Saccharothrix violaceirubra: one gene and its partner. The protein of the gene in region 1 binds, or shares a complex with, the protein of each later gene. Links are inferred from orthologs where the notes say so. Each region holds a gene or a part of one and is shown on either strand. Other genes may lie near its edges. The genes, in order: dnaB and dnaG.

What was found.
Region 2: the proteins of dnaB (region 1) and dnaG are in contact, whole or in part, in a crystal structure (PDB 2R6A), measured with the Geobacillus stearothermophilus proteins. The link is inferred for Saccharothrix violaceirubra from one-to-one orthologs. Residues at the interface, in WP_033016901.1 of Geobacillus stearothermophilus: Ser13, Glu15, Ala16, Gln18, Glu91, Leu92, Asp94, Ala95, Val96, Pro97, Thr98, Ala99, Ala100, Asn101, Tyr104, Tyr105, Ile108; in WP_049624496.1 of Geobacillus stearothermophilus: Lys456, Leu457, Leu458, Pro459, Ala460, Asn463, Ala464, Leu467, Leu535, Leu536, Ile537, Ala538, Gln544, Glu545, Asp548, Tyr549, His552.

What each region holds. Positions count from the first base shown.
Region 1 is NZ_JACHJS010000001.1:7,159,183-7,162,403, forward strand. Bases 313-3,221 are described here. They hold dnaB (replicative DNA helicase), read right to left. Parts: upstream 2,494-3,221; coding sequence 1,132-2,493; downstream 313-1,131. Other genes in these bases: F4559_RS33240 (HEAT repeat domain-containing protein), read right to left, coding at 313-1,090; rplI (50S ribosomal protein L9), read right to left, coding at 2,908-3,221. Outside these bases: more of F4559_RS33240, read right to left, coding at 1-312. UniProt on the Escherichia coli protein: The main replicative DNA helicase, it participates in initiation and elongation during chromosome replication. Travels ahead of the DNA replisome, separating dsDNA into templates for DNA synthesis.
Region 2 is NZ_JACHJS010000001.1:5,610,628-5,613,924, reverse strand. What follows is about bases 129-3,113. They hold dnaG (DNA primase), read left to right. Parts: upstream 129-673; coding sequence 674-2,554; downstream 2,555-3,113. Other genes in these bases: F4559_RS25680 (trans-aconitate 2-methyltransferase), read left to right, coding at 3,064-3,113; F4559_RS25685 (hypothetical protein), read left to right, coding at 2,557-3,051; sigJ (RNA polymerase sigma factor SigJ), read right to left, coding at 129-639. Outside these bases: more of sigJ, read right to left, coding at 1-128; more of F4559_RS25680, read left to right, coding at 3,114-3,297. UniProt on the Escherichia coli protein: RNA polymerase that catalyzes the synthesis of short RNA molecules used as primers for DNA polymerase during DNA replication.

The DNA of each region.
Region 1 (3,221 bases):
CTGGATGGCGGCCGAACAGAGACGGCGGCCTCCCGGCGCGGGCGAGGATTCGGCCGGCGAGCTTGCGGACCCGCCGCTCGTCGGTGGTCTGCAGCACCCGCTCCGCGGTGGGAACGATCGAGTCGTCGGGCAAGCGGGCCAGGCCGGTGAGGGCGGCGTGGACGTGCGGACCGTCGCAGGCGGCGGCCAACCGGCCGACCGCGCGGTGGTCGCCATGCCTGGCCAGCACACGGACGGCCTGTGCCCGGACGTCGGGGTGGACGTCGTCGGTGGCTTCGAGGGCGGCCGAAGCCACCAGCGGCCCGCCGATCCGGTTCAGGGCCGAGAGGGCGCACTCGCGAACGTGGGGCGAAGCGTGGCCCAGGAGTGGCACGATCGCCGGCGCGGCCTCCAATGCCTTGAGCTTGCCCAATGCTTCCACCACGGGTAGCGCCTGGGTGCCGTCGGACTCGCGCAGGACCTCGACGAGCGGTCCGGTCGCCTCGACGACCCGCAGCTCGCCGAGCACTTTCGCGGCGGCGAAGCGACCCGGGCGACGGTGGTGCAGGTGCCCGATCAGGGCCGGCACGACCCGCGGGTCGCCGGCCCGGATCAGCGCCTCGGCGATGTCGTGCTCTGTGCCGTAATGGACGTCCCCCAGTGTGTCGGCGAGGATGTCCAGCCGTCTCGGGTCGCTCGACTCGGCGATGCGCCGGGCGGCGTGGCGGACGACCCAGAGCCGACTCCGATCCGTCTTGTCCAGCAGCGTGACCAGCAGGTCGAACACCGTGTCCGACGACTGCGGGGTCAGACCCTCCAATGCGGCTTCGACGACGCTGACGTCGGGGTCGGACAGCGCTCGGACGAGAATCGGCTGAGCGGCGGGATCGCGGCCGGAGCCGAGCGTGCGGACCGCGATGGTGCGGACCCAGTGGTCCGGGTGTGCCGCCATGGTGGCCAACCAGACCGCACCTGCCTGGTCGACCACGACCGCGCGTGCGTGGCGGTAGAGCGCTTCGTACGCTTCGGTGCGCTTTGCCCGGGTCGGTTCGAGGGCGACCAACCGTGCGACCAAGGCGTCCCCGGTGGCGATATCCGAATGGTTGTGCACGACGTCCACTGTGCCTGGCCGAACCGACGGGGAAGCGGGGATCAGGACTGGGCCAGGTCGGCGAAGCGGCTGTAGTGGAGCTGGTGCGCCACGGTGATCGTGGCCGTCGGACCGGCACGGTGCTTGGCCAGGATCAGGTCGGCCTCGCCCGCGCGGGGGTCGTCGCGTTCCCACGCGTCCGGGCGGTTGATCAGGATGACCATGTCGGCGTCCTGTTCCAGCGAACCCGACTCACGCAGGTCCGACAGCATCGGGCGCTTGTCGGTGCGTTGTTCCGGACCTCGGTTCAGCTGGCTGATCGCGATCACCGGAACCTCCAGTTCCTTGGCGATCAGCTTCAGGTTCCGGGAGAACTCCGACACCTCCTGCTGGCGGGACTCGGTGCGCTTGCCCGACGACATCAGCTGGAGGTAGTCGACGACGACCAGGCGCAGGTCGTGCCGCTGCTTGAGCCGCCGGGCCTTGGCCCGGATCTCCATCATGGTCAGGTTCGGCGAGTCGTCCACGAACAGCGGTGCCTCGCTGATCTCGCTCATCCGCCGTGCCAGCCGGGTCCAGTCGTCGTCGCTCATCCGGCCGCTGCGCATGTCGCCGAGCCGGATCTTGGCCTCGGCCGAGAGCATGCGCATGACGATCTCGGTGCGGCTCATTTCCAGCGAGAAGATCGCGCTGGTCAGGCCGTGCTTCACCGAGCACGACCGGGCGAAGTCCAGGCCCAGGGTCGACTTGCCGACGCCGGGACGGGCGGCGACGATGATCATCTGGCCGGGGTGCAGGCCGTTGGTCAGCTCGTCGAGGTCCGCGAAGCCGGTCGGGATGCCCAGCGACGAGCCGCCGCGCGACGCGATGGCGTCGATCTCGTCCATGGTCGGCTGGAGCAGTTCCTCCAGCACGACGTAGTCCTCGGTGGTGCGCCGCTCGGTGACCTCGTAGATCGCGGCCTGTGCCCGGTCGACCACCTCGTCCACGTCGGCGCCCTCGGCACCGTTGTAGCCGAGCTGCACGATGCGCGTCCCGGCTTCGACGAGCCGCCGCAGCACCGCCTTCTCGGCCACGATCTCCGCGTAGTACGACGCGTTCGCGGCCGTCGGCACGGTCGCGATCAGCGTGTGCAGGTACGGCGCCCCGCCCACCCGCAGCAGCTCGCCGCGCCGCTCCAGCTCGGCGGAGACCGTGATCGGGTCGGCCGGCTCGCCCCGGCCATACAGGTCGAGCACGCAGTCGTACACGGCCTGGTGCGCGGGCCGGTAGAAGTCGTTCGGCGCGAGCACCTCGACGACGTCCGCGATCGCGTCCTTGCTCAGCAGCATGCCGCCCAGCACGGACTGCTCGGCGGCGAGGTCCTGCGGCGGCTGCCGTTCGAACCCGGGCTCGGCCATGCCCCGGTCGTCCACCAACGCCACCGCGAACTCACCTCCGGACTCGTCCAGCTTCGTTCTACCCCGGGGGTACGACATTTTCCGCACGCCACGCTCGGGGGACGGTCGGACGCTAGAGCCACCCGGATGGCGCAGGCAAACGCGCCTGTGGACAAACCCGTGGACAGCCTGGGGATGGTTGCCCACAGTCGGGCACAGAGCTGGGGATAGCTGTGGACAACCTGGGGACAACTTGCGCTCTGGCGGAAGTCATCGCAGGTCAGACCCTGTGGATGAATTTGTGGACAAATCCTTTGTCACAACTTCGGCGTGTCGCGTGTAACCGGTCCTACGGCGTGTCGCACACAAGGTGTCACAGCCCATTGTCCACAGTCGGTGACGCGAAAACGCCGCCCGACCAGAACACCTGGTCGAACGGCGTTTCCGAGGTGCGTGGACTCAGCCCGCGGCCGAGACCTCGACGGCCAGCGCCACGGTGACCTCCGGGTGCAGCCGCACCGACACCGAGTGCTTGCCGAGGGTCTTGATGTGGCCGGCCAGCTCGACGGCGCGCTTGTCCAGCGACGGGCCACCGGCCGCGCGGACGGCGGACACGACGTCGGACGAGGTGACCGAGCCGAACAGCTTCTTGGAGCCGGCGGCGGCCTTGGCCTTCAGCGTGACGGCACCGAGGCCCTCCAGCGACGCCTTGACCTCCTTGGCGTGGTCCAGGTCGCGGATGCGCCGGGTCTCCTGCGCACGCCGGATGACCT
Region 2 (3,297 bases), 1.5 Mb from region 1 along the record:
CCCACCGCCGTCGCCGACCACCACGGCGTCGGGGTGCAGCAGCGCCACGACCGCGTCCACGTCGCCGCTGCCCAGCGCCGCCACGAACCGCTCGATCAACTCCCGCTGCTCGGTCAGGGCGACCCGGGACGGCGGTGCCGCGTCCGCCGCCGCACGCCGGCCGCGGGACGCGTGCTGGCGGGCCGTGGCCACCGCGCAGCCCAGCACCGCCGCGATCTCGTCGAACGGCACGCCGAACGCGTCGTGCAGCACGAACGCCACCCGCTGCTCCGGGCCGAGCCGGTCGAGCACGACCAGCGCCGCCAGCCGCACGCCCTCGTCGAGCACCGCGGCCTCGGCCGGGTCCGCGCGCGGGTCCAGCGTCGTCACGACCGGCTCCGGCAGCCAACTGCCGACGTAGCTCTCCCGCCGCACGGCCGCCGACCGCAGCCGGTCCAGGCAGATCCGGCCCACCACCGTGGTCAGCCACGCCCGCGGTTCCACGAGCGGCTCGCCGGTCCGGTTCGCCAGCCGCAGCCACGCCTCCTGGACCGCGTCCTCGGCGTCGGCGACGCTGCCGGTCAGCCGGTAGGCGACCCCGACCAGGTGCGACCGGTGCTCGTCGAAAGCGGCGGCGAGGTCGGGATCGGCGGTCGTCACGGTGCCCAGTCTGCCGGCACTAGACTCGACGACCGTGGCAGGACGCATCCGGGAAAGCGACATCGCGGTCGTACGTGACCGCAGCCGGATCGACGAGGTCGTCGGGGACCACGTGTCCCTGCGCCGCGCCGGCGGCGGCGCGCTCAAGGGCCTGTGCCCGTTCCACGACGAGAAGTCGCCGAGCTTCAACGTCCGGCCGACGCACGGCACCTACCACTGCTTCGGGTGCGGCGAGGGCGGCGACGTCATCGCGTTCGTGATGAAGATCGAGCACCTCGGCTTCGTCGAGGCGGTCGAGCGGCTCGCCGACCGCGCGGGCATCCAGCTCACCTACGAGGGCGGCGGCGCGACCATCCAGCGCGACCGCGGCACCCGCAGCCGGCTGATCGAGGCGCACCGGTTCGCCGCCGAGTTCTACGCGGAACAACTGTCCACCCCGGACGCCATGGCCGCGCGGGAATTCCTGGCGCAGCGCGGTTTCGACCAGGCCGCCGCCCGCCAGTTCGGCTGCGGCTTCGCGCCCGCCGGGTGGGACAAGCTCACCAAACACCTGCTGCACCAGGGTTTCGAACTCACCGAGCTGATCAAGGCCCAGCTCACCAAGGAGGGTCGGCAGGGACCGATCGACCGGTTCCACCGGCGGCTGCTGTGGCCGATCCGCGACCTCGGCGGCGACGTCGTCGGCTTCGGCGCCCGCCGGATCTTCGACGACGACCAGATCCAGGCCAAGTACCTCAACACCTCGGAAAGCCCGATCTACAAGAAGTCCCACGTCCTGTTCGGGCTGGACCTGGCCAAGCGGGAGATCGCGAAACGGCGCCAGGCCGTCGTCGTCGAGGGCTACACCGACGTGATGGCCATGCACCTCGCGGGCGTGCCCACGGCCGTCGCGTCCTGCGGCACGGCGTTCGGCGCCGACCACATGAACGTGCTGCGCCGGCTGCTGATCGACGACGACCTCAACGGCGAGGTGATCTTCACCTTCGACGGCGACGCGGCCGGGCAGAAGGCCGCGCTCAAGGCGTTCGAGGGCGAACAGCAGTTCTCCGCGCAGACCTACATCGCGGTCGCGCCCGACGGCATGGACCCGTGCGAACTGCGCCAGGAAAAGGGCGACAACGCCGTGCGCGACCTGGTCGCCCGGCGCACCCCGCTGTTCGAGTTCGCGATCAAGGCCCAGCTGCGCGGCTACAACCTGGACTCGGTCGACGGCCGCGTCGAGGCGTTGAAGAAGATGGTCCCGTTCGTCGCCCAGATCAAGGACCGGGCCAAGCGCGACGGCTACGCCACCCAGCTCGCCTGGTGGGTCGGCTGGGAGGACGAGGCCACGGTCGTCCGCCGCGTGCGCGAGACCGCGACCGGCAAGGTCTCCCCGTCCCGGCCCCGGCGGGTGGACCCCGACCAGGGCACGCTGGTCGAGGTCGGCGCCCGGCCCAACCCCGCCGACCCGGCGCTGTGGCACCAGCGCGAGGCGCTCAAAGCCGCGTTGCAGGTGCCCGAGATGGCCGGGCCGCAGTACGACGTGCTGCCCGACGACGCGTTCACGCACCCCGCGTACCTCGCCCTGCACCAGGCGATCCGCACGGCCGGCGGCGCGTCGTCCGGGCTGAGCGGACCGGCGCTGGTCGACGCGGTGTCCCAGGCGTGCGCGGGCCAGACCGAGCGGTCCGTGCTGACGGAGCTGGCCGTGGAACCGTTGCGCACCAAGGCCGACGACGAGTACCGGTACGTGCAGTCGGTGCTCACCAGGTTGCAGCAGATCCTCGTCGGCGGGCAGATCGCCGAGATCAAGTCCCGGCTGCGCCGGGTGTCGCCGATCGACGAGGCCGACGAGTACCGCGCGCTGTTCGGCGACCTGATCGCGCTGGAGGCGTACCACAAGGAGTTGGGCGAGCAGGCTGCCGGAGGGCTGTAGACGTGGTGTTCCGGAGGATCTTCGGCTCGGGCGCCCCCAAGGGGTTCGCCGGTGTGCTCGAACGCGACGAGAACGTGCTCGCGTCCGCCGCGTGCGGCGACGAATGGCTCGTGGCCACGACCCTGGGTCTGTGGCTGCCCGGCCCGCGTCGCGTCGGCTGGCACCTGATCAGCAAGGCGACGTGGGGCTCGGGCGCGTTGACCGTGGTCGAGGCGGTGGAGGACGGCACGGCGGGCGCGGCCGTGCTGCTGCGCGACCTGCCGGCCGTGCGGTACCCGCTGGCGACGCCGGGCCGCGTGCCCGAGGTCGTGTACGCCCGCGTGACCGGCGCGATCCGCGACCGCGAGCGCAACGAGGAGTTGCGGGCGTGGTTCCTGCGGCGCAAGGTGCCGGGTCGGGACGGCGTCGTCCTGCACGTGCGACCCGATCCGGACGCGGACGTCGAGCGCGTGCGCCGAGTGGCCGCGAGCGTGGCGGAGAAGCTGGCCCGACCCTGACGGAGGCGCGTGATGTGGGACCCGACCCGCTACCTGGACTTCGCCGACGACCGCGCCCGCCCGTTCCACGATCTGGTGAACCGGATCGGGGCCGAGGATCCCCGTCGCGTGGTCGACGTGGGCTGCGGGCCGGGCCACCTGACCGAGGTACTGGCGCTGCGCTGGCCCAAAGCGGTGATCGAGGCGTTCGACTCGTCGCCGGAGATGGTCGAGTCGGCGCGGGGGAGGGGCCTGGCCGCCACGGTC